Regions from separate parts of the Paraclostridium tenue genome, predicted to be linked through region 2. Evidence: riboswitches for the same ligand, from Rfam matches in the RefSeq annotation. Region 2 holds a riboswitch; each other region holds the start of a gene.

Region 1 (10,910 bases), on a different contig from region 2:
TTGTGTATGCATCATACTTTATACCTTCTAGTAACTTAGTTGCCCTTTGACTTCCTAATGCACCATTAAGTAATGATTTAGCACAATCTATACCACCTTCTATAACAAATTCTTTACCTTTATTTAACTCTATAAATTCTTGTAAAACTTCTCTTCTTTCTCTTGGTTTAACAGTATTTATATTAGCTATTTCAACACCTATTTTTTGAATTTTTCTATCAGATAAATTTTTTATTACGCTTGCAGCTACTTCTGGTCCTAAAGTCATAAGTAGTATAGCTGCTTTTCTTGCACCCGTAACTCTTCTAAACTTAGGTATATCCCCTAAGTCAAACGCATTACCTTTAACGCCTTCTTTTTGCAAATAAAATCACCCTTTACTCATTTAACCAACTATTAACTAGATCTGTAACTTGATCTGGGTTATCAGCTGCAAACTGTTTAACCTCATCTTCTAAGCTTATGCTTACTTCGTCTACTTCTTCGTTACTATTCAATCTATTTTGCTCCAATTCTTCTAGTTTTTTGTTGATTAGTTCTACTTCATCTTCTTCTTCTACATTTTCTAACTCTGTAGGTTTACGTTTATTTTTTATAACCATATAAACTACCGTACCTATAAGTAATCCTAAAATAATTAAGATTATTATTCCTGTAACTATTAACATTGTTGATAATGACTTATCTTTGCTTATAGCGTTTTTGATAACTCCAAATGTACTAGTATCTTGTTTTTCTGTTTCAAATCCCATAGAAACTACTTTTACATTATCTCCTCTTTTAGGATCCATTCCTATAGTATTTGCCACCATATCTTGAACATTTCTAACTACATCATCACTTAAATTTCCATTTATAGCTACTGATGCTGTTATCTTATTTATTTCACCCTTTGCTTTTATTGTTTTAGTTTCAGTTTTTCCTGTTTGATACTGAATATTTTGTTCGTTACTTTCAGTACTTCCCGTTCCACTTTCGTTAACGTTACTCATATTATTATCTACGGCTCCACCTGTATTTTGTTTTTCAGTGGATTTACTGCTTGATTTTGATTCATTAGTAATTACTTTATTAGGATCTATTACAAGCTCAGTTTTTTCACTTGCATCAAAGTTTAGATCCGTATTTACAGTTGCTCTTACTTTACCTTGTCCAAATATTGGTTCTAAAAGACCTGTTATTGATCTTTCAAGTTCTTTACTTAAGTCTTTTTCAGCCTTCATAGCCTGATCAACATCACTTAAGTTAGAAGTATTTATATTTCCATTTTCATCAATTAAGCCTTCTGATAGTAGTTTCATATTTTGATCTATTACTTCTACATTTTGTTTAGGTACATTGTCTGTACTTGCGGAAACTAAACATATAATAGATCTTACTTGAGCTGGTTTTAGAGTTTCACCTGGATTTAAATTTAAATAAACTGCAGCTTTTCCTGGTACTGTTTCATTTGCAAAAACTGATTTTTCTCCTTCAGTTATATGTACTCTAGCACTTTCTACTTGTGGAAAAACTTTTATAGTTTTTTCAATCTCCCCTTGAAGCATACGTTGTTTTTTTATTTGGAACTCTTCATCTGTCATACCAAATGATGAACCCTCATCCATTATTTCAAATCCTTTTGAACCATTTGATACATTAGAAGACAATTCCATTCTCAATTTATCTACATCTTTTTTAGGAACTAATATACTATTTCCTTCTATCTTGGTATCCACTTTTTTCGATTCAAGTTCTTTAGTTACCGCTGCTGCATCACTAGATTCTAGTCCTGAAAATAAAACTCCATACTTGTTTGCTCTTGAATAACTTATCCCAAATACTATTGCTAGAATTAAAGATATAATCGCAACTACTATTGCTATTTTTTTCTTTTTAGATAAGGTACCAAACTGTTCTTTTTTAACCAACACAAAATCTTTTACTTTTTGTGGTAATTCCTTTATATTCATCTAAAATTCTCCTTGCTATAAAGTTATAATTGAACTCTATTTAGCTCTTGATAAGCTTCATATACCTTATTTCTAACTTCAATCATTAATTGCATTGACATCTGAGCTTCTTGAGCAGATATCATTACATCATGCATAGAAACATCGCCTCCTTTTAAAAGGCTCTCAACTTTCTTATTTGCATCTACTTGCTTGTCATTAACTTTATCTAATGCATCCTTTATTACATTAGAAAAGTTACTTTCTTTTTCTACACCTTTACTTTTTGTAGCTTTTAACAAATCATTATTTGTTAAGATGTTGTTTACTCCGCTTATAGCACCTATTCCAGTCATAAATCCACTCCTTTTTATCTACCTATTTCTAATGCTTTAGATATCATATTTTTTTGTGCGTTTAATGTATCTATATTAGACTCATAAGCCCTTGAAGCAGTCATTAAATCTGCCATTTCCACTAATATATCTACATTAGGGTATTCTACATAGCCTTGTTTATCTGCATCGGGATGATTGGGTTCATATAGTTTTCTAAGTGGCGACTTATCTTTTTCTATAGAGACTGCTTTTACTCCAAGCATTCCTAACTTTTTGTCGTAATTTTCCTCAAACACAGGAACTTTACGTCTATAAGCTCCACCTTCTTTAGTTCTAGTAGTCTTCATATTGGCAATATTAGATGAAACTATATCCATCCTTAAACGCTCTGCTGATAAAGCACTTTGACTAATTCGCATTCCTCCAAAAATACTCATCTAATTACCTCCCTGTTATGACACTTCTAGCCATTCCTAATTTTATATTAGTTAAAGTTATAAGTGCATTGTATTCAAGGCTTGCAGCTGCTTGATTAACTTTCTCGTTCTCTAAATCAACATTGTTGCCATCTACTCTCATCTTTGTGTTTTCATCTGTTTTGACTTCTATTTTTGGTTTTTTATTTATAGAGTCTTTCAATGTTTCTTCAAAGTTTACATACTTTCTCTTATAATTTGGAGTATTAATATTTGCAATATTGTTAGCAATGACTCTACTTCTAAGTTCTGTTGCATCTAACCCCATCTTGATTAAACTATATGTTTCCATTATTACCTCCTTTTTAGAATAAAAAAAACTACTCTTAAAGAGTAGTTTAATCACTTTTATAATATATCAATGATTGCTAATCGTATTATATAAATTAAAATTAAAATCAGAAAATAAAATATACCTACTTAATGTATAAGTCAAAATCAAATAAATATTTTCTAGTTCTAATATATCTAATAATCTAAGATTAAATATTTAAATGTTTTTGTATACTTATAAAATCATCTTAAGGTATATTAAAAAATCCAATAAATGCTTATATACATTTATACATATTTTTTGATTTTATTTGTAAATTATATAATTATCCATAATTCACGATTTTCATTTTATCAATGATAACAAAAAGTTTATTAACTCTTTGGCAGCTGGCTGGCGTAGTTTATATAAACATTAGCCCCTATAGTTTTGCGTCACTAGATTTCTCTAGATTTGCCTTTGAATATCATTATTCGACTTATATTTCTATTTTATACTATAATTCGACTTAATTCAAGCATTTACTTTAAATTCTAATTTTTCCAACAAATGGTAATTTTCAATATTGTTTTAAAATTAATTTTAAGATATCAAATTATATTAAAATTTACTTTAAAGTGATATGATTTTTTTTAATACTTTAATAAATAGTTTTATAATTAAACATTTATATCTTTTATTAAATTTTATTTTGCATAATTTAATTTTAATTATTTAATTTTTATTATATACAAATTTTAAATACATTAAAATTTGTATACAATATATATTAGAAATAATTCTCAATAATATCTTCTTTTATAAAATTATGAACTTTTTTGCCACAACTTCCATCAGAATTTACGATAACAGTATGTAAAGCTTTTAAACGTCTTTGTTTTTGTTTATCATTTTTTGTTACAACTAAATCGATAAATTTCTCAACTGTCATTCCATCTTCTCCAACTATATAGTTAGCAAAAATATCAAATACATTTTCACTGTAGTATTCTTTTACTAAATCTATATCATATATTAAAACAGGTTTACCTGTAGCCATATATTCAATTAAAACTGATGATCTGTCTGTTATTAAAGCATCAGAAACCTTAAAAGCCTCATAGTAACTTGGTGTATTATCTATAACTATATTTGCAGTAGCTTTTGATGATTCTAATAAATGGCTATATCTTTCATAACACTCTGGAGCTTTAGACTTAACATATGTAAGTTCTAGAGGGTGTGGTCTATAAATAAGACCATATTGTTGATTATTTTTTATAAGTTCAAAAACTTCTTCGATCTCATCTAAAACTTCGTGTCTACCATTTATTACTTTCATAAGATTTGTAGTCCATAAAAATACAGTTTTATCTTTAAATTTATCTTTATAATATTGGCTTATTTCTTGCTTTTCTAAACTATTTACTAAAGCATCAAACTTAGGTGATCCTAAAGATAAAATTTTTTCTTTTTCTAGCCCGCTTGCTTCTGCAATAACTTCAAACGAAGGCGATTGTACAACAACTTTATCAAAACTCCTCGTTGCTATTAAGTTATAAAAATTTATATAAAAAGAAACAGGGTAAGTTCCTAATATCCCATAAGTTATATAAACTAACATGTCTGTATGCTTTTTAAGATTATAAGAAAAATATTCGCTAACCACTTGAGTAGCAGTATTGTATTCATCGTATTGATTATGTACATATATAATATCTGGTTTTAATGATTCTAAGTCAAATTCTCTATAATCAATAACAGGGACATAATCTGGTAGTAAATTTCCTTCATAAGTTAATATTTTCTCTACTTCTCCATTTTCCTTTGAAATTAATCTAAAATAAGGTATTGGCACTACATAGCAATTGCAATTTTCATCTTCACTTGCAGCCTTCCATACACTCTCAAGACTATTCCACATAAAAGCATTATATGGCATAAAAACAATATCAAGTTTTTTATTAACTTTTTCTTGAATTATTTTTATCATTTCAAATAAATGCGCAATAGTTTCATCACAAGCTAATATCTTATTTTCAATGTGATTTTCATGAATACCAATAATATTGTTATAAACTTCTATCGATAATCTATTTAGCTGTTCATCACACTTTTTAACATTATTTAATGCATTTTTAATTGAAACTATCGCTTGTAGTGATATCTCACTCATAAACATGTAATCTGAATCTATATTATTTTTTATATATGTAAGCCCTTCAATTAGAGTTTCTAACAGTTCTAACATTTGTTGCTTTTTATTTATTTTCATAAAATCACATCACTTTCTATTTAAATGTCTTAACTCAGCCCTTGAATAATTATTTTCTCATTAATATAAAATAATGTCTTCCAATATCTGAATATTATTTTATCTCAGTTAAAAATCTCTCGTTTTAAACAACTTCAAATCTATTATCTATAAATTCATCTATAGTTGTATATATTGTTTTATATTCAGCCTTTAATTCTTTAGAATAAAGTTTTTCTAGTATAAGCTGACTTTGAGTAGCTATAAACTAGCATACATATATAATTGATTTTTTATCTAGTATTTTCAATATATTATTAAAATTATTTTTTAGTTTTTTATCCTTTGTATACATAGATGCTACAGCTAACAATACAGTATCAAAGGTACATTTTCTTTTATTATTTTTAACAAATAGTCCATATGTAATAATTATACTTAGATTTATTATTTCTTACTAAATTAGGAATTTTTTTATTTTTCATTAATTTTACCTGCTCTTTTTAATCTGCTATTTATTTATAACCATTTTTAAACCATTCTAAAGCTTCTTGATATTCTTGCATATTGTCAATTTCTTTTAAATTGACTGGAACTGCTTTTAGTGGTAAGTTTGGCGTGATAAGTTTATATACATGATCACTTCCACACTTAAGTTTTTCAGATGATACTTTAAGTAGACCTGTCCATTCATACTCTCCACTTTCTCTTGAAAAACTTGTTACAAATTCTTTTCCATCAATAAAATCTGTTCTTGCATAAACAGGTTCCCTCGTGTATGGATAACAAACTCCTATTGCTTCTTCATCATCATTTAATACAAATCTTTCAAAGTCTTCTGGGTTAAATAAAACATCGCCATCAAGAGAAATTATCATATCTCTTGCATGTTTTTTGCCAAGTGAAAGACTTGCAGCAGTTTTAGTTTCCATATACTTATGATTAAATACGAATGTAATATCCTTTCGATAAGAACAAACTACATCTATTAATTCCTTAGCTTGATATCCTACAACAATTCTTATATCATCAAACTTGTCCATACACTCTAACTGTCTTATTATCAATGGTTTACCGTCAATATCAATTAATGATTTATTAGTATTTAGTCCCAATCTAGTTCCCATACCCGCACAGCTTATAACAATTGTCTTAGAAACTGACACAATCTTCCCTCCTCATAAAATGCATAATCACATACCTTCAATACACTTGGAGCAATATCTCTTACACCACCAAATCCAATTCCGATATCAGCCACTTCTATCATTTTTGCATCATTACTTCCATCCCCAATGGCAACAATTGGACCTTCTAATGTCTTTATAACATCTTCTTTTTTTATTATATGACTTATCCCTTTTATTTCTCCATTTTCTACACAAGCTTTAGATGAAAAATACCTTCCTTTAAATCCCATTTCATCCATAAACTTACAAATCCATGTATCTAAGTTTCCAGTTATAATCATACATCTATCAATATTTTCTAAAATAAATTTAACAAGTTCATCATTTAATTCAATATTTCTAATTATCTCACGTACTTTTTCTATAGATACTTTTTTTAAAAGGTCAACTCTCATAGAGAAACTTTTTTCAAAAGATAGTTCTCCAAGCATAGTTTCTTCAGTTATTTTGCTAATGCTTTCATGTTCACCAATATATTTTGCTATTTCTGGTAATATTTCTACCTTTGTTAAAGTTGAATCTAGGTCAAATACAAATTTATATTCGCTCACGCTATTCCTCCCTTGTGATCTTTCTATAATTGATCTATGCTTTTTTTAGCTTCTTCAACTATATCTTTATCATCACAATTTTCAATTATTTTTTTATAAAATCTCTTAGCTTCTTCTTTATCCCCTAGCAATTCTTTTAAATAAGCAATGTTAAAAACAGTATTAAAATTATTCTTTTTATGTAGCCAGGATTTTTTTAATAAAATTTCAGCTTCATTTAACTTTCCTGTCATTAAAGCTATTACAGCTTTCATATTTAATATTTCAGCTTCTTCACTAAATATAATTTCATACTCTTCAATCATTTTAATTGCTTCATTTAGATTACCGTTATTTATACTACTTTCTATTAATGATTTATATTTCACTTTAAGTTCTTTTAATTCTGCACCTTCATTTAAATTTTCTTCAAACTTAGATATTAGAAGTTTAATACATTTTTTATGATGAGGATTATCAATTAATAAATCTTTTAAATTTCTTATATAAGCTAATTCATCTGTATCTTTGTATTTATCAATTAGATTCATATTAACTACAAATTCATCTTCTTTATTTCTCAATAAAGTTATTAACTCTTCATCTTTTAACTCATTATTATAAACCTGCTTTATGCATTCATATGTATAACTTATATACATTAAAAATAAATTTTCATATTTATCTTTAACTAAGTTGCCATACATTAACAACGATTTAGATAAGCAACTATATACTTGAACCTTTCTATAATCAAGAGTATTTGAAACCCCATCCAAATAATGGTATAATTTAATTATGCAATTTCTTTTAGTTTTTACAATATAATCAGCGAAAGTTTGCATCTCTAGATAACTAACCCCTTTTAAAACATTTTCTATATTGAAATTATTTTCTAAAGCATAATATAAAAGTTCTGCAAAATACACTTCTTTTTCACTATTTAAAATTTCATTGTAAATTTCTTCATTTAAGACTTCTCCTAATCTTATTTTATTTAAAATTCCATAATTTCCACCTATAGTTGAAAGTAATTTATAAATTTTTGGTTTATCATTTTCTTTCACTCTATTTAAAATAGCTTCTATAGCTATTTTAAATTTATTTTCTTGAGCTATAGATCCTGAAATTTTTTCATATAATTCAATTATTTTTTCTTCTTGATTAAGCTTGTAGAAACTCATGAATATAACTAAATATGCATCTTCTAATACTTTTATTGAAATGTCGTCTATATCTTTTACAACCTCTTCATACATTTCTAATTTGTAGTAGTTATCAATTATATTAGATTTACAGTTTTCTTTATGAATTAATGTATCAAAGTTACATTCAATATGACTTGCTTGTGTAGTTATATCATAGTTTTCTAAAAGATATAAATACCTTTTATAGTTTTCTATACTCTTTTTGTATTTGTTTAATTGCTTTTGGCTAGTTGCTAAATAATAATATATATCTATATTTTTATTGTCTTTTTTTATATACTTAGTACATAACTTTTCGCACTTCTCAAATTCAGTTAAATCTATATATAAGCTAGCTAAATCTAAAGTTACAAATATAGGTATATAGTTAATTTTAGTATATATATCATAAGCTTTTTCCATATAATAAAGAGCATCTTCATACTCATTTGCTATTATATAACTTTTTCCTAATTGATAATTCATATATGGATCATTAGGAGATTTTTTTACTTCTTCTATTAAAATTTTTTTATTTCTAACATCTTTTAATTGTTTAATTTCTTCATCTTCAAATAAATATCCATAATGATCAAACATAGCTATATCAGTATATATAGGATTTTTAAATATTGGTTGCTCATGTATAGCTCCTTTATATCCAAATCCTTCATAATTTTTAAATAACCTTAACATAGGAGAGATACTATAACTTTCTCCATCTTGTGAAAGAATATTCTTTAATGTTATACATGCACTATTATATTTATTACATAAATCTGAATTAAAAAATTCTTTAAGCTTATCATAGTTAGTTAACTGTTCATCCGCATCTAATATAAGTATCCAATCTCCACTTGCATGACTAATCGATATATTTCTCATATGTGCAAAGTCATTATTCCAACTGGCAAAAAATACCTTATCAGTGTATTTTTTTGCTATTTCAACAGTGGCATCATCAGACCCTGTATCTAAAATTATAAGTTCACTATTTATCTCTTCCATTAAAGGCTTCAATGCTTTTAAGGTTTTATCCAAATATCTTTCCTCATTTTTTACCATCATCACAATACTTAATAACATATTTAATATCCCTTTCAAATAATTAAATTTAAAAATAAAGAGTAAAGCATATGCTTTACCCCTTAGTTTAAAATTTAATTAATTAGTTAGTTAATTATCTTAATAATTGAGTTACACTCTCAGGTTGTTGCTTAGCTTGTGCAACCATAGCTTGAGATGCTTGAGTTAATATATTTAACTTAGATAACTTAACCATTTCCTTAGCAACATCTATATCTCTTATTCTAGACTCTGCAGCTGATAAGTTTTCAGTAGAAGTTGTTAAGTTAGAAGAAGTACACTCTAATCTATTTTGAGTTGCTCCTAAGTTAGCTCTTCCTGTGTTTATGCTTTCTAAAACTTTATCTACTGCATCAAGGAATGTTTGAGCAGCTTTTGAAGTTGATACATCAGTAACCTTAGATAAAGTCTTAGCTTGAGCAACTAAATCTATTGTAGTTATAGTTCTTACTTCTTTATTAGCTCCTGCTTGTATTGTAAATGACTTAGTTCCACTTAATAAGTTCTTTCCATTGAATTTAGCTTCTTCACCTATCTTAGTCATTTCTTCTTGTAATTGATCTAATTCAGTTTTTATCTTAGCTCTGTCTGTAGTAGAGAAAGTATCATTTCCAGCTTGAACTCCAAGTTCTCTCATTCTTTGAGCTATATTTCCAGCTTCTTGTAAAGCACCTTCAGCAGTTTGTACCATAGATATACCATCTTGTACGTTTCTATCTGCTTGCTCCATACCTCTTATTTGAGCTCTCATTTTTTCAGAAACAGCAAGTCCTGCAGCGTCATCTCCAGCTTTAGTTATTCTTAATCCTGTAGATAACTTCTCCATAGATTTTCCTGATAAAGCAGTGTTTTTTGCCATTTGATTAGTAGCAACCATAGCATTTAAGTTAGTGTTTATTCTCATTTTTATACTCTCCTTAGTTTTTACGACATCCTTGTCTTATTTTTTTATACAATTACTTGGCCAAGTATTGCTTACAATAATATATATCGGAACACTTTTAAAAAACTTTATACTTTTTTATTAAAAATATTTAAATTTTTTTTATTATAATTAATATATGAGTTATTTGCTTGTTTAGACTTCTTGTGTTCCATTATTTCCATCTTAACTTTAATAATATGTTCTTCTATCAATTTATATATTTTTTCATCTATTTTAATTATCCCATCTTCAACAAGCCTTTTTTTAAATAACTTTATATCACTTACATTATCTAAAATTTGTTGTCTTTTATCTAAAAGTTTTTCAATATCATAAGCATTATTATTTTCCAACTTTTCTATAATATCTAGTGATATTTGCTTATACCTTTTAGTTACTTCCTCCATAAAACTACCTCCACAAAACTACACTTGAGCAAAGTAGTTCATTTGAGAATTCAATTTATTCATACTAGCTTCTAATTGTCCAAATTGTTTATACAGCTTCGTTTCTTTATCATCCATTTTTCTTTGAAGTTTTTTTATCATGTCTTCTTGTCTTTTTAATTGTTCTGAGTAATAGTTTTTTACAACAGATGAAGTTTTTTCAAGTCCTGCTTTTCTTGCAAATATAGAAGATGAGCCACCAACATATTTATGCATAGTATTTTTCATATTCTCTAACATACTATCTTTTTCACCTACAAAAGCTTTGAAAACTCGATCGCCTTCATTTTGAAG
Region 2 (10,910 bases):
CTTTGGTTATCATCTGTAAGTAATAAAGCTGTAGTACCATTTTTTGTAGGTGGATTAATAATGGGTATACCATATTTTATTCACAGCAAAATAGGTGGATTTACTCCTTTATGGGGAATGTATAGTTCAGAAATTATAAGATACAAAGTAGGTATATTAGGATTTGTAGTATTCATAATTTTAAGTACTGTAGGAAGTTTTGTTCTTTATAAGCTTGCAGATAAAGGCTTTTCAAAAGAAAGATAGATAATTTTATGCAAGCTATTTAGGAGGAAAAAGATGATTAGATGGGAAATTAAAAAACTATTTAAAAATAAATCAATAATAATATCAAGTATAATACTTATACTTTTATGTTCTGTAATGAGTTTTTTCAAGCCAGATTTAGAAACAGAAAATAATTATTTTGATAAAAATGGGAATTATGTTCAAGATAATAGAGCAAAAGATGTAATAGCTAATGAAAAACTAGAAAATAAAGTTACAGAACTTAAAACTTTAGATAGAGCTAATAAAAGCGATAAATTAGATGATACGAGTAAAAAAATGGCAAACATGGCCAGTGAAAAGCTTAAAAAAGATAATGGAAAAAATTATAAAGATATAAGTTTTTACAAAGTATTTAACTTTAGAATAAATAATGCTTTTTCAGGGTTTGTTATAGTTGGTATCTGTATATATATATTTTCTAATATTTACACAGATGAAAAATTATCTAATGTAGATTCTATAATATTATCAGGCAAGAATAAATATAAAGCATTGTTTTCGAAGTTAACTTTATCTATTATAGCGCCTATAGTTATATATTTAGTTTATATTTTAGGAATTGGAGTTATAACTAGTATACAATATGGTCAGCCAATTAATGGGGATTTACAAGCATATAGAATAGTCGATACATTTAGTTTATTAAAACCTATAACTATATATGCATACACTATGGTAAATATATTAACTATGATGATTGTATTTGTTAGTGTCGGAGTATTTGCAAGTTTATTTTCTTTTATAACAAATAATTCAGTAGAATCTATAGTATCTGTAACTGTATTTATAGTAATAGGTAAGATAATAGCATCACTTAAATTTTTACCAAAAAACTTATTATCAGTAGTTGGATGTTCAAATTATATAGATATAATTATGAATCCTCAAATGTTTATAGGAAATTATCTTGGAGATATAAATATATTTGGAAAAAGTATAGGTGTAGTAAATGCAGGATATATAGGATTAATAGTTATACTTATAATAGGTATTGTTTCAAATATATATGTATTTAAAAAAGTTTTAAATAAATAATTAAACAAAAACGAATGTTTTATAGTTAAATGTTTTTACAATTTACTATGTTTCATTCGTTTTTTTGTATAGCTTATTATAATGTAATTTGTAAAAAATTTATATTTTGGATACAATATTAGCTATAAATTTAAAATGAAAATTATCGACTAAGTATATTAGTAAAGATAGGAGATCAATATGGAAAATACGATAAAAGAAAAAAATATATTATTAGTAGATGATGAAGCAGATATATTAAAGTTATTAAGTACAGTACTGAAAAAAGAAGGATTTAAAAATATATATACAGCAGAAACAGGAAATGAAGCTTTAAAAATATTTAAAGATAAAGAAATAGATATTGTAGTATTAGACATAATGTTACCAGATAAAGAAGGTTACGATGTATTTAAAGAAATAAGACAAATATCTCAAGTACCAGTTTTATTTTTATCAGCTAAAACTGAGGAAATGGATAGAGTTTTAGGATTAGCATTAGGAGCAGATGATTATATCACTAAACCGTTTAGCCCAAAAGAAGTAGCGCTTAGAATTAAGTTGAACTTAAAGAAAAACATAATATTAAATTCTGTAAAGGAAGAGCCTAAAAGTGATAAATTAGTTTTTGGGCCATTTGAAATAGATGAAGAGCGTATAGAAGTTAAAAAAAATGGAGAAACTATAGCACTTAAAGCGAAAGAATTTAAAATGTTTTTATATATGGCAAAACATTTAGAACAAATAATAAGTAAGGAAAAGTTTTGTGATGAAGTATGGGGAGAAGATTTTATAGGATTTGATAATACTATAATGGTACATATAAGAAGACTTAGAGAAAAGATAGAAGATAATCCATCAAAGCCTAAGTATATAAAAAATATTAAAGGATTAGGGTACAAACTAACTTTAAAGGAAGGTTAATATGAAGTGGAAAATAACTTTTAAATATATAGTAAGTATTATATGTGTAGTTATGATAGTTACTATATTAAATATATCTGGGATAATAAGTGTGATTATTTTTAATAAAATGAACGATATAAAAAAACCAGAAGATAATTTTACCAGAGATTTTAGTAAGTATATATATGAAGATAATAATAAAATCTTAGTAGATAAAGAAGGGAAAAATATACTAGACAAAAAACATATATGGATACAAATATTAGATGAAAACTCAAATGAATTATATAGGTATAATGCACCAGAGAAACTTGATAAAAAGCATACTCCAGCACAACTTATAAATGGATATAAATATGCCGGAGGTTTTAAAGATATAGGTACAGATAATATATTAGTATCTAGTAAACTTATAAATAATAAAGAGTACACTTACATATTAGGGTTTAGCAAAAATGACTTACAAAAATATATATTTACATTTAATTCAATGGATTTAGCAAATACAGCTATAAAAATAATATGGATTATATTATGTATAGATTTAATAATAGCGTTAATATTTGGATATTTATTTAGCAAAAGACTTACAAAACCTATGAAAAGTATAATAGAAGGTGTCGAGAATTTAGAAGAAGGAAAATATGATGTATATTATAAAGAAAAAGGACTGTATCAAAGTGTATATAATAAGTTAAATAAGTTAGCAGATACTTTAAAAAGTAATGAAGCTCAAAGAAATAAATTAGATAAATTAAAACAGGAATGGATAGCAAATATATCACATGATATAAAAACACCTTTATCATCTATAAAAGGATATGCAGAACTTTTAAGTGATAATGATTATGAAATAGACAGTGAAGAGGTTAAAGATTATGGACTAATAATAAATCAGAAATCAGAATATATTAAAGAATTAGTTGATGATTTAAATTTAACGATGAAACTAAAAAGTAGTGATAGATTTTTAAATAAAAGTGAAGATAATATAGTGAGAATAGTTAAAGATTCTATAATACAAATTCTTAACGATCCTAAATACGCACATAGAAATATTGAATTTACAACAAATAAAAATATTATAAAAAAACAAGTTGATTCTAATCTTTTTAAAAGAGTTATAAATAATCTTGTTTATAATGCTTTGATACATAACAATGAAGATGTTAGTATAATAGTAAGTATAAATTACAAAACTGATAATGAAATTATCATATCTGTTAAAGATAATGGTAAAGGAATTAGTAAGGATGATTTAGAGTGTATATTTGATAGATATTATAGAGGTACAAATACAGGAGAAATTCATAAAGGGTCAGGACTTGGAATGGCAATAGCTAAGGAAATTATCATAGCTCACGGATTTGATATAGGTATAACTAGTAAACTTGGAATTGGAACTACAGTTTTTATAAATATAAATTAATTTAGAGTATGTAATAATTATAAAAGGGTATGTCTTAAAATTTAGGATATACCCTTAAAATATATCTACAAAAAGAGTAAAGAAATTATCTATTATTTATAAAAATAAGGAAGTGAATAAAAAAATTGACAAAATATATAAAATGGTGTCAAAAAAGGTATTAAGTGCATAAGTTAATGTATGGATATTAAAATCCATAAATAATATAAGGGAGTTGGTTTTATGGGATGTAATAATCATAAATCCTGTAATAAATCAAATAGCAATATAAAATGTTGTCATTGCCATTTTCACTGTAATTGTAATAATAATTCAGTGAATGAATGTAGAAAGTTTCCTACTTGTCCAGATAGAAGAAATAGAGATAACATATATAGATATTTAGGTAAGTATTTATATAATTTATTAGAAGAAATAGATTTACCATGTGGACATCCTGGATTAGAAGAGAGTATACGAACATTAGCTGAAGGTGGATGTTTACCATGTGGGCATCCAACTTTAGAAGAGTTAATATTAATTGCTTTGTTTGATAATAAAGAAAATTTTTGTGAATATTGCTTTAAAAAATGTTGTAGATAGTAAAAATATTATGGAAGTATGAACCATTAACCTCCTATTGTCGTAATATATATTAAAGTTTAAAATTTAATTGACAATAGGAGGTTTATAATGAATAAAAATTTTGACATAAATAGAGATCAAAATGGGGTTATAGTATATCCACCATGGATGGAGGAGTTTATAAAGTATTATTTTCCACAAAACCCAGATAAACAAGAGGAAGACAATAATAAATTAAAAGTTAATATAAAATCTATAGTAGAAGACGAGTTTGTAGTAGTTGGAGATGATGATTACCTTTATGCAACAGGTAGAAGGGTTAATCAAAATGGAATATTTAGAATAATAATGCTAGATGATAATGAAGTTAAAATACGACAAGCAGGTGGAGATTTTATAAGAGTTGATAATAGAGATTTCTTAGTTGCAGATACTGATAGAAAAGGAGCAACTAAGTTTAAAATGTATAAAATAGATGAAAAAGAATATGTATTAAAAGCACCTAATGGGTATTATGTAAGAGTAAGAGATAATGACAAGAGACTTGTTGCTAGAGCTGAAAACCCTGGAAAAAGAACTAGATTTAAGTTTAGAGAAGTTAAATAATTAAAAAAAGCAAATCCTAGAAATAGGATTTGTTTTTTTATGAAAAAATTACTTTATAAATTTGGTTATATGGGTATTAAATAATAAAAAGGAAAAATTTTACTATAAATTCGAAATATTGACACTTATACAAATAATATGATAATTTAAGGTATATTTATTTGAATATTAACTAATTGACACTTTTTAAAAAATTTTGTGAAAAGATTTAGATTTAAAGATTAATAAAAAATATCAAAATTTAAAATCAAAAAGCTAGCAATAAAGACAGAAGGGTGTAAAATGATTAAAAATTTAAATGAAAATATTATTGAAAGTTTAAAAAGTACAATAATAATAGGATTTATAAGTATCAGTTTTATTTTGATTGTAGATAAAAACTTAAAAGAAGAAATTGCAATTAATATATCAGAAGTAAACACACAAGTAGAGGCAAGAATTGCTACCTATATAAACAATAATATGTCTAAATTAGAAAGTTTTAATTCTTATATAAACTATGATATAGATAAATATGGTAAGGAAAAAGCAAAACAAATATTTTTAGATACTTTTAATAAATCAAATATTTCGAATTCATTTAAAGGTATTGGAATTGTAAATAAAGAAGGTTATTTAAATTATGGAAATGGAGATATATATGTAGGTAATAGCACTTATTTTAAAGAAAGCATTAAGGGGAAGAATTATGTAAGTGAGCCAACAAAAAGTATAATTGATGGTAAAGATAGTATAATATATTCTATTCCACTTAAAATTAACGATAAAATAGAGGGAGTCTTAGTTGGATTTTCCCATTATGAAGGTATAGCTTTAAGCTTAAAACAAAGTATATATTCATATAAAGGAAGTTTATATATAGTAGATAAATATGGGAATATAATTATTGGTGATGAAAGGAATAGAGAAGGTCTAAAAATATTATATAACAAAAGTAAAAACCTAGAAGGTAAAACAAATATCGCAAGTTGCAAGAAGCCAAAACTAGGTGTTTTTAATAATGAGCGAATTTATTTATATTATAATTATATAGAAAATACTGATGGTTGGTATTTAGTATCAATAACACCTATAAATAAAGTTTTTTCAAGTTTGACTAATATAATAAATATATCGTTATTTACAATACTTATACTTACCTTACTTTATGTTGTTAATAATTATAAAAAGTATATTAAAAACAAAAAAGCTTTAAGAAAAGCTACTTATATAGATAGTTTAACTAACATAAGTAATCAAAAAAAGTTTAAAATAGATTGTAAAGAAAAACTAAAAAATGCTAAAAGTGACGATAAATATGTTTTAGTATCAATTGATATAAATAGATTAAAATTTATAAATGATGTGTTTGGGTATGAAGAGGGCGATAATCTTATAAAGTATATAAGTAAAAAATTAACTATTTTAAAATTTGAAAATATACATGGAAGAATTTCTAATAATATATTTGCTTTGATGTTTAAATTAGATAAAGAATTAGATTTGGAAAAGTTTTTAATGAAACTACATGATTATCTAAATATTGTTTGCTCAAATAATAGTGATTTAAATTTAAAATTAAACATGGGAGCTTATATAATAGAAAATGCTAATGAAGAAATTGATAAAATTATAGACAATGCAAATATAGCTAGGATAGAATCAAAAAAGATTAAAAATAAACCATATTATATATATGATGAAGCTTTAAAAAATAGAATCAATCAAGAAATTATAGTTGAAAGTGAATTAAAAAAAGGCCTAGAATCAGGAGAATTTAAAGTTGTATATCAGCCTAAGGTAGATATACATAATGAAAAGATAGTTGGGGCAGAGGCATTAATAAGATGGAATCATAATAAAAAAGGATTTATAAGTCCAAATGTATTTATACCAATAGCAGAGAAAAATGGAAACATAAATTTAATAGGAAAATGGGTACTTGAAGAAGTTTGTAAAGATATAAAAAAATGTAAATTAAAAGGTGAAAAAGTAGTTCCAATATCTGTGAATTTATCAAGAGTAGAACTATACAGAGCTGATTTGATTCAATCTATTAAACAAACTATTAAAAAATATGATGTAGAACCTGAATTAATAGAAATTGAAATTACAGAAACAGCAGCACTAAATGATATTGAATATATAAATAATAAAATATATCAAATTAAAAAATTAGGAATAAAAGTTTCTATGGATGATTTTGGAACAGGCACTTCTACATTATCAAATTTAAAATTAATAGATATAGATATATTAAAATTGGATAGAAGCATGATAATAGATTTAGAGGAAAATAAAAAAACTTTTATATTTGTAAAAACCATAATTAGATTAGCTAAAAAGTTTAATTTTAAAGTAGTTTGTGAAGGTGTAGAAAATAATAAGCAAGTAAATATATTAAAACAATTTAATTGTGATATGATACAAGGATATGTGTATTTTAAACCACTTGAATTTTTTGAGTTTAAAAATATATTAAAAAAACAATATCAATAAATTTAATAATAAAAAAGATGACTAGTTTATATTAGTCATCTTTTTTATTATCTATTTTCATGGATTAATAATAAATATGAAGCTCCAGCTAAGTAAGGAGATAATGTTTTAGGATATTTAATTTTTCCAACTAAATCATTGTTTTTATATATAAATCCATTGTCTAAAACTTTTCCTATAGGATTTGAGTCTAGGTTAGAATATATAAGTCCATTTTCATCAACTTTTCCAACTACATTATTATAATTATCATAAATAAGATTTGCAGATACCTTTCCCATAGGGCAATTGTGGTATAAGTGATTGTGAATAATGTTATCTAAGTCCAATCTAGCTATAGATCTATTATTATAAGTGTGTTTTATCATTTCAAACATAATTTTAATTCTCCTTTAAAATAATAAAATTTTTAATATAAAATAATAACTTATATTAAATTTTATTAAGTAAAGTTGTTTTTTATGAATATATAATATTATGAAATTAAATATTTAAGAGATAATAAGTTTAATATATTAAAAAAGATTTATTACTTTAAAGATATGATATAATAAATAGCTATAAAAATTTTAATTTAGATAAGTAAGGTGGTAGTAATGATTAATAATTTTAAAGATTTTAATTTAGATAAAGATATAATAAAAGCCATTTATAATCTTGAGTATAATATTCCGTCTAAAGTTCAATGTGAATCAATTCCAAAACTTTTAAATAAAGAAAATATAGTTGTTAAATCAAAAACTGGTAGTGGGAAAACTGCAAGTTTTGGAATACCAATATGTGAAAAAATAGATATTAACAATAAAAATCTACAAGCATTGATAATTGTACCAACAAGAGAATTAGCTATACAAGTAAAAGAAGAAATATCTAATATTGGAAGACTAAAAAAAATTAGATGTAGTGCAATATTTGGAAGACAACCTATAAAAGAGCAAATAAATGAACTAAAACAAAGAGTTCATGTAGTAGTTGCTACACCTGGAAGAGTAATAGATCATATAAATAGAGGTAGTATAAACTTAGATAATATAAATTATTTTATAATAGATGAAGCTGATAAAATGCTTAATAAAGGATTTATAGATGATATGGAGTTTATATTTAATAACATACCTAAAGAGACTGCCATAGGATTATTTTCAGCAACTATAGATAAAGATATATCATATATATACAATAAATATATGATAAATCACAGTATGATAGAAATTGAAAATGATGAAGAACTAGATAAAAAACAAATAGAAGAAAAGCTAGTTTATTTAAAAGAAGAAGAAAAATATAATTCATTAAAAAATATAATATATTATCATAATCCCAAAACTACTATAGTATTTTTAAATACTAAAGATAGAGTAACTAAATTATACAACAAGATGAAAAAAGACAACTTTTTAGTTGAACAACTTCATGGAGATATGTCTCAAGAAAAGCGTATATTTGTAATCAAAGATTTTAAAGAAGGTAAGTATAATATTTTAGTTAGTACAGATGTAGCAAGTAGAGGAATACATATAGATGATGTATCTTTAGTTATAAATTACGATGTTCCTACAGATAAAGAAAATTATATACATAGAATAGGAAGAACAGGAAGAAAAGATAAGTATGGAAAAGCTATAACTATGGTTAATGAAAAAGATAAAAAATATATAGATGAGATAATAAAATATACTGGTCATGAAATAAACATTATTAATGAATTAAGTAGTGAAGATATAACAAAAGGAAAAGCTAAGTTTGAGAAAGCTTCAAGTATATTATTAAATAACAAGAAGGTAAAAAAGAAAGATAAAAAAGTTCATAGTGAAGTAACTAGAATATACTTAAATGCAGGTAAAAAGAAGAAAATAAGAGTTTTAGATATTGTTGGGACTTTTAGTAATATTGAAGGCATAAATAATGAAGATATAGGTGTTATAGAAGTTTGTGACTTATGCTCTTATGTTGACTTATTAAATCATAAAGGTGAAATGTTTTTAAAAAAATATAAAGAAATAAGTATAAAGAAAAAATTAGTTAAAGTAAGAAGAGATAATTCTAATTGTTAGATTTATAAGTAAATTAATAATAATATTGAAAATAGTGTCGAAATTTGATAAACTATTTTAGTAAAATTAAATAAATAAGAAATGAAGAAGTATATTCTGTATGTGGGCATCTGGAATATATGGAGTTAGTGATGCAACCGGCTATATTTACAAATTGTAGATATAGCTTTTTTTGTTCTAAAATTTAACAAATAAGAAACGAAGAAGTATATTCTGTATGTGGGCATCTGGAATATATGGAGTTAGTGATGCAACCGGCTATATTTACAAACTGTAGGTATAGCCTTTTTTGTTCTAAAATTTAATAAACAAGAAACGAAGAAGTATATTCTGTATGTGGGCATCTGGGATATATGGAGTTAGTGATGCAACCGGCTATATTTACAAACATGTAAGTATAGCTTTTTTTATTGAAAAAAAGAGGTGATCATTTGAGAAAAGGAAAAAATAAGGCAATATTAAGTTTAGTGTTTGTGTTTAGTATGATTTTAAATCTTATTTCACCAGGGATAATGGTATATGCTGAAGATGTATCTAATAGTCCTTCAGTTGAAATAACAAGTGCAACATTTGATGATTATACTGTAAGAGCAGGTATGATTAAAACTTTCAGAATTGATTATAAAATTAAAGATCCAAGCAAAATTACCCCAGGAGATAGTATTACTATAACACTGCCTAAGATCTTTAGAGATGTTAACCCAGTATGTTCAGATAAGCATTTTTCAGGGCAAGAATATAATCCTAATACTGGAGTATTAAAGTTAATATTTAATGATAATATAAAAAATGCATTAGAGGGATATTTAAGTGTAACAATGGTTGGTGATAAAAATATTAAAGATGGAGAATACCCTATTGTTATAAATACTAATGGAGATACAGAAACTGTTACATTAACAGGTGAAGGTAGAGAAGAATCAACAGGTGGAGGATCAAATCCACTTATGTACAAAGGTTCATATTTACCACGAGACTCTAAGGGAGAAGGGCTTATAACAGATATAAATAAACCAGTTAGATACTATGTAGAAATAAATAGAGATCAAAACGGACAAATGGGTGATGCTTACTTTGAGGACCAAATTCCAGAGGGAATGGTTTTAGATAAAAATAGTATAAGTATAATTCAACATGACTATGAAAGTGGAGTAGATAGAGATATAACTAATGATCTTTTAAAATTTGGAAAACTTATAGCTGAAAAAGATTCTCTAAAAATAGATCTTGGGGATATATATAATGATAGCTATTCTGTTAATTATAATACTTTGATATTACCAAATCCTCCAAAAGACATTAGATATGTAAATAAAGCAAAATTAACATATAATGGGAAAAATAATGATTCTAGTGCTACAGTTAAGTTAGCAGCAGGAGCAGGGGCTATAAATGTCTATAAAACTGTAAATAAAACTAATATAACTAATGATGAAAAGGATCAAAACATAGAATATAAAATAGCATTTGATTCAGCAGGACACTTTTTAAAGAATACAATGCATGTGAAAGACAAATTAGATTCGAGGCTGACTGATATTAAGATAGATCAAACAGGGCAGTTTACTGTTACATATAATGATCAAACA
Region 3 (10,910 bases), on a different contig from region 2:
ACAAAGTGGAAAAATAGCTGAATTTATTCAAGCAGAGCTTCAAGATGCTTTAGAAGGAGTTACTGTGAAAATTCAACAATTACCTACTAAATTAAAAACTGAAAAAAGTTCTAATGGAGATTTCCAATTATCAATTGCAGGTTGGGGAGCTGATTACCCAGACCCACTTACTTTCTTAGAAATATATTACCCTGAAGTTGGAAGATATGCTATAAATGTAGGATATAAAGATACAGAATATAAAGATTTAATAACAAAAGCAAAAGGATCTACTACAATAGATGAAAGCTGGGAAAGTTATTCAAAGGCTGAAAAAATATTATTAGATAGTGCTTTTATTACTCCTTTATACCAAAAAGGTGGAGCTTATTTAGAAAAAGAATATTTAAAAGATGTGGTTAATTATTCATTTGGTCCACAAACTTCATATAAATGGGCTAAGTTAAGTAATGGTAAAAAAGAAGTAAATACTACTTCTAGTTCTGATATATCTTCTATGGATACTGCTAAAGCTTCAGATTCTACATCTTTTGAAGCTATAAACAACGTTATGGAGGGATTGGTAAGAGTTGACAGTAAAAATGAATTAATTCCAGGTATGGCTGAAAGTTGGGAAAAATCAAGTGATTCAAAAACTTGGACTTTTAAAATAAGAAAAGATGCTAAATGGTCTAATGGTGATCATTTAACTGCTAAAGACTTTGAATATTCATTTATAAGAAATTTAACTCCTGAAACTGCTTGTGAGTATGCTTATGTTATGTATGATATACAAGGAGCTGAAGATTTTAACTTAGGCAAAAATTCAGATTCAAGTACTGTAGGTGTAAAAGCAATAGATGATTATACTTTAGAAATAAAATTAAATAGACCAGTAAATTATTTTGATCAACTTATGGCATTTCCTGTATTCTTCCCTGTAAATAAAAACATGGTTGAAACTTATGGAGACAATTATGGAACTGATAAAGATAAATTAGCTTTTAATGGACCTTTCGTTATGGATAGTTGGAAAATGGAAGATCAATATGGCTTAAAGAAAAATGAAAATTACTGGGATAATAAAACTGTTAACTTAGATAAAGTTAATTTTAAAATAGTAAAAGATATTAATGCAGCTGTAAACTTATATGAAACTGGTGAAATAGATAAAGTTACTATAGCTTCTGAACATGTTGATAAATATAAAGATAGTAAAGAATTTAAAACGATAAAATATGCAACTTGTAATTTCCTTATGGTAAACGGTGGAAACCCTCCTAAAAAGTAAAATAATAAAAGGGACTAAAACTAAAAAGTTTTAGTCCCTTTCTTACATTTAAAGTTAATTATTATTAAACATAAACAAAACTTGTGATGTATAATTATCATTAGTATCTTCATATCCTAAATATACACTATATACAGTGCCCTCAAACTTTGTAGTATCAAAAGATATTACTCCATTTTCATCTAAGCAATCAGCTAAATCTAAAGTGGTATCTTCTAATGTTTTATTATTTCTTACTGTTACAAGGTTTGGTGATAGCTTTTCACCTTTTCTATTTAAAACATCATAATCTATTGTTACCTTATTATCTTTTTTAGCAACTGACCCTGCTGTTATTATTTGAGGATTAGCTCTTAAATCCGTTAACTTTTTAAGATCTTTAAGTGGTGATAAATCACTTATTTCATTATATTTTATATTTAATGATTCTAAGTTCTTAGCATACTGTAATCCATTTAAACTTTCAGCACCTTGAACATTTAAACTAGTAAGCTTTTGCATATCACCAACTGTTATAGTATCACTTGATAGATTAAGTTCTTTCTTTATACTTGCTTTAAGATATTTATCTTTTATATTTACTATTTCACTTAAATCTACATTTTCTTCTAAGTTTTCAATCGCTTTGTTTAGCTCTTTAATCATTTCATTTATTTCTTCTTGAGAGCTTATTTTATCTTTTAGCATAATATTAGCTTTGTTTAAAACTTCTTCAAATACTTTAAATGACTCCTCTGTATATGATTCTTTGTTATATTCATTAACTTTTGATACCAATGATTCTAATTCTTCATAGCTAACTTTTTCATTATTTGCAAAGTGAAGTTTAGCAGCTCCCCAAGTAGCATGGTCTGAACCTATTCCATTTGAACCATCATTTACAACTAGCTTTAACTCCTTAGCTCCTGCTATACTTAATTCAACATATTTTTGAGGATCTCTAGAATTCATTACTCCACTATTAAATCTCTTTTCACCATCAACATAAACTTCAAATTTAACGCTTCCAACAGTCCCATACATGGCTCTATCTACACCTACATATGAACTAAAGAAATCATAATCCTTATCAGTTAAGTCATATGTTATTGTAGCATTTGCATGAGCACCTATTCCTCTTTCATATGTAGATATACCTCCATCTTCTTTAGTTAATCTTAAAGAATTATTACTTGCTGATATGTCTTTTTTAGTACTTCCATAACTTTGATTAGCCACTTTCCAGTCATAATCAGTTAAGTATTTAAAGTCATTCATATCTACAACAGTAATATTTCTAACTTTATCAACTTTATTTCCATCTAAATCAGTTACTGAGTAAGTTATTTTGTATTTACCACTTTTATTAAAGTTAACCTTATCTTGTCCTGTCACTAAAACTTTAGAAGTTATATCTCCATCTTCTGCATCTGTTGCAAGGTATTTACCTACTACATCATCTATTGATTCTCCTAATTTTACCGCTATATCTTTTTCTATTTGAAGATCTGGTTTTGAATTTGTTTTATAAAGTTTTGGACTTCCCCAAGAAGCAAAATCTCCAAGTCCTCCATTACCTGAATCATCTGCAACTAATCTAAGTTCTTTAACTCCTTTAACACTTATATTTACAAAATCAGCTTCACTATCTTTTCTTATAGTATCTGAAGTATATACTTCTTTTCCATCTGCAAATATTTTAAATATTATACTTGTTCTATTGTCATTATAGTTTTTATCTGTACCAACATAAGTTGTAAAGTTGCTATACTCACCATTTAAGTCATAAACTATTTCTGCATTTGTTGCAGCACCTAACCCTTTATCAAACTCTTTTATAGTCCCACCAACATTAAGTTTTATCTTATTATTTGTATTTACAGCTGAGTCTTTATTTACAAATTTCCATCCAGAAACTGCAGATTTCCAATTCAAATCGCTTATATTTTCTTCTTTACTATAAACAATTATAGTTCTAGTTTTAGATACTGTATTATTATCACTGTCTGTTACTGTATAAGTTATAGTGTATTCCCCAGCTTTACCTGTATTAAAACCACCATCATTAACTATTATATTACTTGTTATATTTTTGTCTTCTTGATCACTAGCACTTACACCACTCATTAAGTCAAAATCGCTATTTAATTTAACATAAGTAGTATCTTCAAAGCTTATAACAGGTACTTTATCTTTAATTAACTTTTCAGCTCTTAATAAGTCTTCTTCAAATAATTTATATGCTGGGTGATTTTTAACTTCATTTCTTAAAGCTTCTACTTTTTCTAAAGTATTATAGTTTTCACTTATATCAGTTTTTGAATTATCTTTAAATAGTTCATTTTTTATTTTATTTGCTAAAACATCTTCTTTATAAAATGATACTTCACTTAAACTTGCCCAACCTTGATTAGCTTCTACAAATTTAAACTTAACTCTTCTTGCATTAGTTTTAGCTATATCAAACTCCACAACATCTGTTGTCCTAGTATTATATTCTCCAATACCTGCTAATATAAAGTCATTACCTTGTACTTCATTTGAAACATATATTTCAAATTTATTTGCAAATCCTTTACCTGAAGCATCTCTTCTTGCAGCAAAAGCTACTTTACTTATTTCAGCATTTTTACCTAAATCAAATATAACTTCATTTTTAAATGAATCACTATTTGGTTTATTTGTTTCCCAGTGTGTATTTATATTTTCATCAATAACTTTTCCTACAACACTTGATCCATAGTTTCCTGCATTATTACTTACTGATGCTACTGGTATTTTAAACTCCTCATTATATTTATCTAGATTTTCAAATGAACCATACTTAGATTTTGCTACTATATAATCTTCATAAACTGTTATATACCATTTCTTTTCAACATAGTTATTATCACTATCTGTTACTCCATATATAACCTCAAATCTTCCAACTTTTCCTTCTTCAAAGTTGTTTGATACTACTTCTACACTAGAAGTCAAATCACCATCTTCTGCATCAGTTGCTTTAACTCCTTCGTTAAGGTCTAACTTATCCCCTAATTTGTAAGTTTTATCTTCAACATTTAAAGTTGGCTTAGCATTGTTTGTAGTTAGTTTAGGATTAGCTATTACAGTATGGTCAGAAGTATTTCCATTTCCACCATCACTTACTTCTATAACTAATTCATCTATACCTTTTACAGGAACATTTATACTTATCATATTATCTTCATGCTTTAATACCTTTGTTGTAGCTAGTGTCTTCCCATCTCCAACTACTTTAAATGTTATACTAGAGTTATTTTGAGCTGTTATCCCCATATCAACTCCTAGTAATGCTTCAAAGTTGTCATATTCTTTATCTGATAAATCATAAGTTATCTTTCCATTTGCATGTATTCCAAATCCTTTATCAAAATCTTTTATTTCTCCATTTACTCTACCTTTTATATTAGTATTTCTTCTTGGAGTTCCATATTGAGTTTGAACAGATTTCCAATCACTATCAGATAAATAGTGATAATCACTTACTACATTTACACTTATAACTTCTTTAGTGGTTACTCCATTGTCTTCTACTGTATATTCTACAGGATAATTACCTTTTTCATTTACATTTACACTTTCATTAACTTTTATCTTATTACTTATATCCTCACCATTGTAGCTAAATGCTTTTACTACTGATAGCGGATTAAATTTTTCTCTAAGTTTTACGTTTATTTCTTTTTGTTGTACATTTATACTAGGTTTTAACGAATTTATTTTAACTTCATTTCCTGTATTTAACTTTTTGTCATAAGGAACTATAGTATAGTCTATAGCTTCACCTATATTAGAATTTGTATCAACAAAGCTATTAGTCGATGTAAATCCTATTAGCTTATCACCTTTAAATATTTCATATCCTAATAAATCATTTTTAGCTTCTTTATTAATTTCAAATATTAATTTAACGTTGTTTCCTTGACTAGAGTTTTTAACTTTTAAATCAATATTTCCTTTAAACCCTTCACCTTTATAATCTTTATAATCATAGTTAGAATACCAAATTTTCTTATCAGGCTTTGGATATTTACTTATTAATTCTTTTGTCTCATCAGATACAAAGAATCCATGTCTTTCAAAATGTTCACTTAAATCTAATTCTAAAGCTATACTTGAATACTTAGCTAATTGATTTAGCTTATCTAATGCTTCATTACTTGAATCTAAAACTACATTATTTTCTCTATACTGGGTATTTAATTTCGCCCAGTATCCTGGATATATCATTTCTAACTGCCAAAATACTGCTAGCTTTTCAAAATATTCACCTTCATAATAGTCGTTATTATCAGTTCCTATTATATTTTTATAAGTATGACTTTCAAAAGGAATTCTTTTATTTGGACTATTATAATAATAAGAAGATTGTTGAGGTAACATGTTATTTGTTACTTCTCCTATTGTTCTTACTCCTATATCCATTTTATGTCCTATTTCATGGTCTACTCCCCAACTACCTACACTTGTTAACATACTGCTCATCACATCACCTTGAACACCTATATGTCCTCCTGCTGCATACATGTACCCAAATGGCTGAGCTAATCTTATATTTTCTCTAGTGTATTTTATATCATTTTTTTCATTTTTTCCGTCTAAGCCTTGGTACTTAAATAGCATGTCCATATGATCATTCCACATCTTTATTGTATCTAATGGTTTTTTACCATTTGTAACATATGCATCATATGCTCCAGTTACTGTACCTGTAAATACCATATGATCAGAAACAAACTCAAAAGTATCTATCATCTTTCTATCTAATACATTTGGATTTTCTTTAGCATCTTCATCTAATCTATTCTTATAATCTTTTATAAATTCTATTAATTGTGTTTCATTTGTGTTTTTATCTAGTAATGGGAAACTATCACATCCACTTGCAAATCTTATTACTGGTGCTTTTCCTTGTTCTTCTTCAGTGTATGGGTTTACTATATAAACTGGTCCTCCAGGTGTTACATCATGCTTATACCAACCATCATTTTGGTTAACTTTTGGAACAGTTATTACATTTTTTCCTGGATGTAGACTTACAGTTCTTCCCCAATTTGCAAAACTTCCTTCTTGTTGAGAAAACATTAATTGTGGTAGTGGCTTATTTGGATCTGCATCAACATATACAGTTACTTCTTCCCCTGCTCTAGCAACTACACCTGTTGGCTGATTGTTATTACCAAATCCAAACTTCAAGTTTTTGCTTGTATGTTTATTTCTATCTCCATGTTGCTCGGCAACTACAGTTTTTATATTTTGAAGATTATTGTTTAAAATATCTTTAGCCAATTGTATTTCTTTATCGTATATAGGTCTTAGTGGATGAACTTTAACCTCATTTGATAAAGTATTTAACTTTTCTATTGTATTAAATTCCTCACTTACAGTATCCATTAATCCATTTGTGAATAGTCTTTTCATCTTATCAGATACATTATCTTCTTTATATAATCTTATATCTGAAATTGATGCCCAATTATCATGTGCATTATCAAATACAAATTTAACTCTTTTTGCTTTAGTCTTGTCAAATTGTATCTCTAAAATATCACTAGTTACTGTATATCCACCTTCACTTATCTTTTGGAAGTTGTTCCCCGAACTAACTGGAGATACATATACGCTAAATTCTTTCGCAAATCCTTTTCCTGAATTTCTTGATTTATAAGTTAATCGATTTATTAAAGTAGCTTCTTCTAAAGTTAATATTACTTCATTTTTAAATGAGTCACTATTTGGTTTTCCAGTTTCCCAGTGAGTATTTACATCTTCATCAACCGCATATTTTATTGCAGAGCCTGCATATTGCCCTCCATTATTACTTATAGAAATATCTTTAATTCTATATACATCATCATATGCTTTTATATATTCTGTATAAAAAGGTGTAAATTTAGATACATTAGAAGTACCTGCTTGAACTTTTCCATAATCAACTAATTCTTTCGCAATCTCCAACTTTTCTATATACTCATTTTCAAATGGGTGGCCCTTTACTTCTTTCATTAATCCTTCTATTGCAGCGATAGTAGCAAATTCTGGATTAACTTCATTAGTATCTTCATTTACAAATAATCTATCTATCTTTTCCTTTAATTCATCTTGCTTATATAGTCCAAACTCAGAGGCTAAAGCCCAATTCTCATAACCTTTCTTAAATACAAACTTAATTCTTCTAAGTTTGGTTGGCTTAAACTTTATTTCTAAAGTATCTTTTGTTATATTAGCTTCACCAGATGTTATCTTCTCGAAAGTATCTCCATTAGAAGTTCTAGATGCATATATGTCAAAACTTTGAGCAAATCCTCTAGAGTTTAAACTTGTGTACATAATTCTATCTATAGTAGTTAATTCATCTAAAGTCATAACTACTTCGTTTGTATGGCTACTAGTATTTTGTTTTCCTGAGTGCCAGTTAGTATTTACATCACCATCCATAGCCCTTTGGATAACATTAGAAGCATAATTCCCCCCATTTGTAGTTATACTTGTTACTTTATTCATAGGTATTTTAAATAATTCATCATATTTAACTAATCTTTCATCATTAAATGATTTAAATTTTGATACCTTTGATTGTGTGAATTCTAAAGCTTTATTTTCTAAAATTATTCTAGCATTATCGATATCTTCTTTTATATTATTATATAGTGGATGAGTGCTTGCTTCTCTATCAAATGCATCTAACTTTTCTATAGTGTTAAAATCAGGACTTATTTGTTTTTTTGATTCATTTGTAAATAACTTATCCATTTTATTAATTATATTGTCTTCCCTATAAAACCAAAACTCTGATGCACTTGCCCATCCTTGATTGGCTTCTTTAAATACAAATTTAAATTTTTTAGCTGTAATAGTATCAAATTTAAATTGAAGCATATTTCCTGTTACAGAATGACTTCCTGTTGCCATAAGCTTGAAATCTTCATCTTCACCACTTATAGATGCATAAATCTCAAACCTAGTCGGAAATCCTTTGCCTCTAGCTCCATCTTGTCTAGTAGCATAGGCTATCCTATCAATAGATTCTATATCTTTAAACTCTACTACTACTTCATTTTTAAAAGACTCAGTGTTTTGTTTTCCAGTTTCCCAGTGAGTTGACATGTTATTGTCTATAGCTTTATCTATAGAACTAGATGAGTACTGTCCCCCATTATTTGAAATTGATTTAATCTTATCTTTAGAAACTCTATATTTTTCATTATAATTTTCAAACTCACTATAATTATTTAGATTAAAAGGTGAAATTTTAACTTGATTTGCCACACTTTTTTTTATTAGTTTGGCCTTATCTGTTATAACTTCATCAGCAAATACATTTATTACTGGTGATATGTTTGTTGCTATTAAAGATACTGCCAATACAGATGATATTTTTTTCTTCATAATACTCTCCCTAATTTTTAAATTTTGTAATTATAAAATAAACCCTGATTTTTATAATAAAAAAACTACCCTCTAAAGGGTAGTTGCCAGCAAAATTAAACATCATAAAAGTTTCATGACCAAACTAATATACGACCATAAATTTATCATGTAAAAACAAAGAATAACTATTCTTTGGCAACTGGCTGGCATAGTTATAATTACCTTAGCCCCTTTAGCTTTGCGTCTCTAGATTTCCCTAGATTTGCCATATTGAATTATTTTTCTACAATTATTATACAATATTTCTCAATTTAGTAAATACTTTTATTTTAATTTTATAAAAATTTAAACAATTTTTTATCTTTCAACAAAAAATGTGCTGACTATGAAATAGACAGCACATTAAAATTTACTTTTTCCCAAATATATTTTCTCCTACTTCTGCTTCAAACTGTTTAACATACAATGAGTGATAATATTTCTTTTGTTTTAATAATTCTTTATGACTTCCCTTTTCTACTATCTTACCATCTCTAACAACCAATATAATATCTGCTTTTCTTATCGTAGATAATCTATGAGCAACTAAGAAAGATGTTCTATCTTTAAGTAAGTGAGAAATAGCATTTTGAATAATTTGTTCTGTTTCAGTATCTATAGATGAAGTAGCTTCATCAAGTACAAATATCCTAGGATTTGCAAGAACTGCTCTAGCAAAAGATATAAGTTGCTTTTCTCCTGTTGATAAATTAGAACCACCTTCTCCTACCTGAGAATCATAACCTTTTTCCATATTCATAATTATCTTATGAGCTGATACTATTTTAGCTGCATTTTCTACTTCTTCATCAGTTGCATCAAGCTTTCCATAACGTATATTTTCTTTTATAGTTCCTGAAAATAAATGTGGATTTTGAAGAACATAACCAATATTATTGTGTAACCATAACTGAGATCTTTCTCTATAATCTTTTCCATCTATTAATACTTTTCCTTTAGTAGGTTCAAAGAATCTACAAGCTAAGTTTACCAAAGTACTTTTACCTGAACCTGTTTCACCAACTAAAGCTATTGTAGTTCCTGCTGGTATTTTAAGATTAAAGTTTTCATAGATATATTCATCTCCGTCAGGGTATTTAAAATATACATCTTTAAATTCTATATCACCTTTAATTTCTTCCCAATTTTCTTTTTTAGGATTAAATGAATCTCCATACTTTTTAATTACTTCTTCACTATCAACTATATCCGGAGTTCTTTCTAATAATCCAAAAACTCTTTCTATATTTGCTTGAGTAGCTATAAATTCTGATATATTTTTAGCTAATTGTTGAATTGGTTCAAATATACTTATTGCATAAGATATAAATGCTGATAATGTACCTATTTCCATTAAATCGTTTATAACTAAGTTACCACCTCTATCAAGAACAAATGCCACAGCTAGTGAACTAAAAAATAGTATAATTGGCATATATATAGCATTTAATTTTGTAGCTCTTATACTTGTTTTATACATTTTATCTGTTATTTTAGAAAAATCCTCTAGGTTTTTATTTTCTATTACAAGTGTTTTAGAAGTAATAGAGCCTGTTATTCCTTCATTAAATGCTCCCGTTATTTTTGAGTTTATTTTTCTTACATCTCTATTTACATTTAGTATTTTATTTTGAAAATAAACTGTAAGTATTGCTATAAATGGTACTATTGCTATTACATACATAGCTAATTTTGCATTTAGCATAAACATTGCTATAAATACTCCTAATACATAAGTAATAGACCAAAACAAATCAACAAGTCCCCATGCTACCATCGACCCAATTTTATTAGTATCACTCATTACTCTAGCTATTATATAGCCTACTGGTGTAGTGTTATAATATGAAAATGAAAGTTTTTGCAAGTGCATAAATGTAGCTCTTTTTAAATCCTTGCCTATATTCATTTCTAAATACATTGAAAGCCTTGTAAATATTATTACAAATATTACTTGTAAAACTATGGCTAGTATATATACAATTACAAAATTATTTATTCCTTTTGTACTCATAGGAGTTATAAAATTATCTATTGCATACTTTTGAAATATTGGAAACATTACGTCTACAAATGCAACAAATAAGTTTGCTAATATAGCACATATAAAATGTAATTTGTATTGTTTTAAAAATGGATTTAGCTTTTTCCATATATTTATAGAAAAGCTTCTTTTATATTCTTCTTCATCAAAACTCATTATTTTTCACCTCCTGTATCTTCATTT

What was found. Region 2 has a riboswitch for cyclic di-GMP ahead of ABFX13_RS11440 (MSCRAMM family protein). Riboswitches for the same ligand answer to the same signal wherever they lie in the genome.
Region 1: it holds a riboswitch for cyclic di-GMP, as region 2 does, so the genes downstream of both, ABFX13_RS04680 (flagellar basal body protein) here and ABFX13_RS11440 (MSCRAMM family protein) in region 2, are expected to answer to the same signal.
Region 3: it holds a riboswitch for cyclic di-GMP, as region 2 does, so the genes downstream of both, ABFX13_RS09645 (NPCBM/NEW2 domain-containing protein) here and ABFX13_RS11440 (MSCRAMM family protein) in region 2, are expected to answer to the same signal.

Annotation. Positions count from the first base shown of each region.
Region 1 is NZ_BAAACP010000004.1:89,478-100,387, reverse strand. Features, by position in the region: gene fliG (flagellar motor switch protein FliG) at 1-364, opposite strand, end outside; gene fliF (flagellar basal-body MS-ring/collar protein FliF) at 378-1,952, opposite strand; gene fliE (flagellar hook-basal body complex protein FliE) at 1,976-2,287, opposite strand; gene flgC (flagellar basal body rod protein FlgC) at 2,302-2,706, opposite strand; gene ABFX13_RS04680 (flagellar basal body protein) at 2,711-3,037, opposite strand; cyclic di-GMP riboswitch class I at 3,401-3,487, opposite strand; gene ABFX13_RS04675 (CDP-glycerol glycerophosphotransferase family protein) at 3,789-5,273, opposite strand; gene ABFX13_RS04670 (NTP transferase domain-containing protein) at 5,768-6,418, opposite strand; gene ABFX13_RS04665 (HAD-IB family phosphatase) at 6,391-6,993, opposite strand; gene ABFX13_RS04660 (glycosyltransferase) at 7,017-9,245, opposite strand; gene ABFX13_RS04655 (flagellin N-terminal helical domain-containing protein) at 9,340-10,149, opposite strand; gene fliT (flagellar protein FliT) at 10,257-10,577, opposite strand; gene fliD (flagellar filament capping protein FliD) at 10,596-10,910, opposite strand, start outside.
Region 2 is NZ_BAAACP010000015.1:1,185-12,094, reverse strand. Features, by position in the region: gene ABFX13_RS11485 (ABC transporter permease) at 1-246, shown strand, start outside; gene ABFX13_RS11480 (hypothetical protein) at 280-1,305, shown strand; gene ABFX13_RS11475 (response regulator transcription factor) at 1,486-2,208, shown strand; gene ABFX13_RS11470 (sensor histidine kinase) at 2,210-3,619, shown strand; gene ABFX13_RS11465 (hypothetical protein) at 3,842-4,201, shown strand; gene ABFX13_RS11460 (fascin domain-containing protein) at 4,292-4,789, shown strand; gene ABFX13_RS11455 (bifunctional diguanylate cyclase/phosphodiesterase) at 5,072-7,267, shown strand; gene ABFX13_RS11450 (hypothetical protein) at 7,315-7,644, opposite strand; gene ABFX13_RS11445 (DEAD/DEAH box helicase) at 7,864-9,321, shown strand; cyclic di-GMP riboswitch class II at 9,391-9,473, shown strand; cyclic di-GMP riboswitch class II at 9,507-9,590, shown strand; cyclic di-GMP riboswitch class II at 9,624-9,707, shown strand; partial or broken gene ABFX13_RS11440 (MSCRAMM family protein) at 9,753-10,910, shown strand, end outside.
Region 3 is NZ_BAAACP010000011.1:20,947-31,856, reverse strand. Features, by position in the region: gene ABFX13_RS09650 (ABC transporter substrate-binding protein) at 1-1,270, shown strand, start outside; gene ABFX13_RS09645 (NPCBM/NEW2 domain-containing protein) at 1,325-8,662, opposite strand; cyclic di-GMP riboswitch class I at 8,836-8,921, opposite strand; gene ABFX13_RS09640 (ABC transporter ATP-binding protein) at 9,054-10,883, opposite strand; gene ABFX13_RS09635 (ABC transporter ATP-binding protein) at 10,883-10,910, opposite strand, start outside.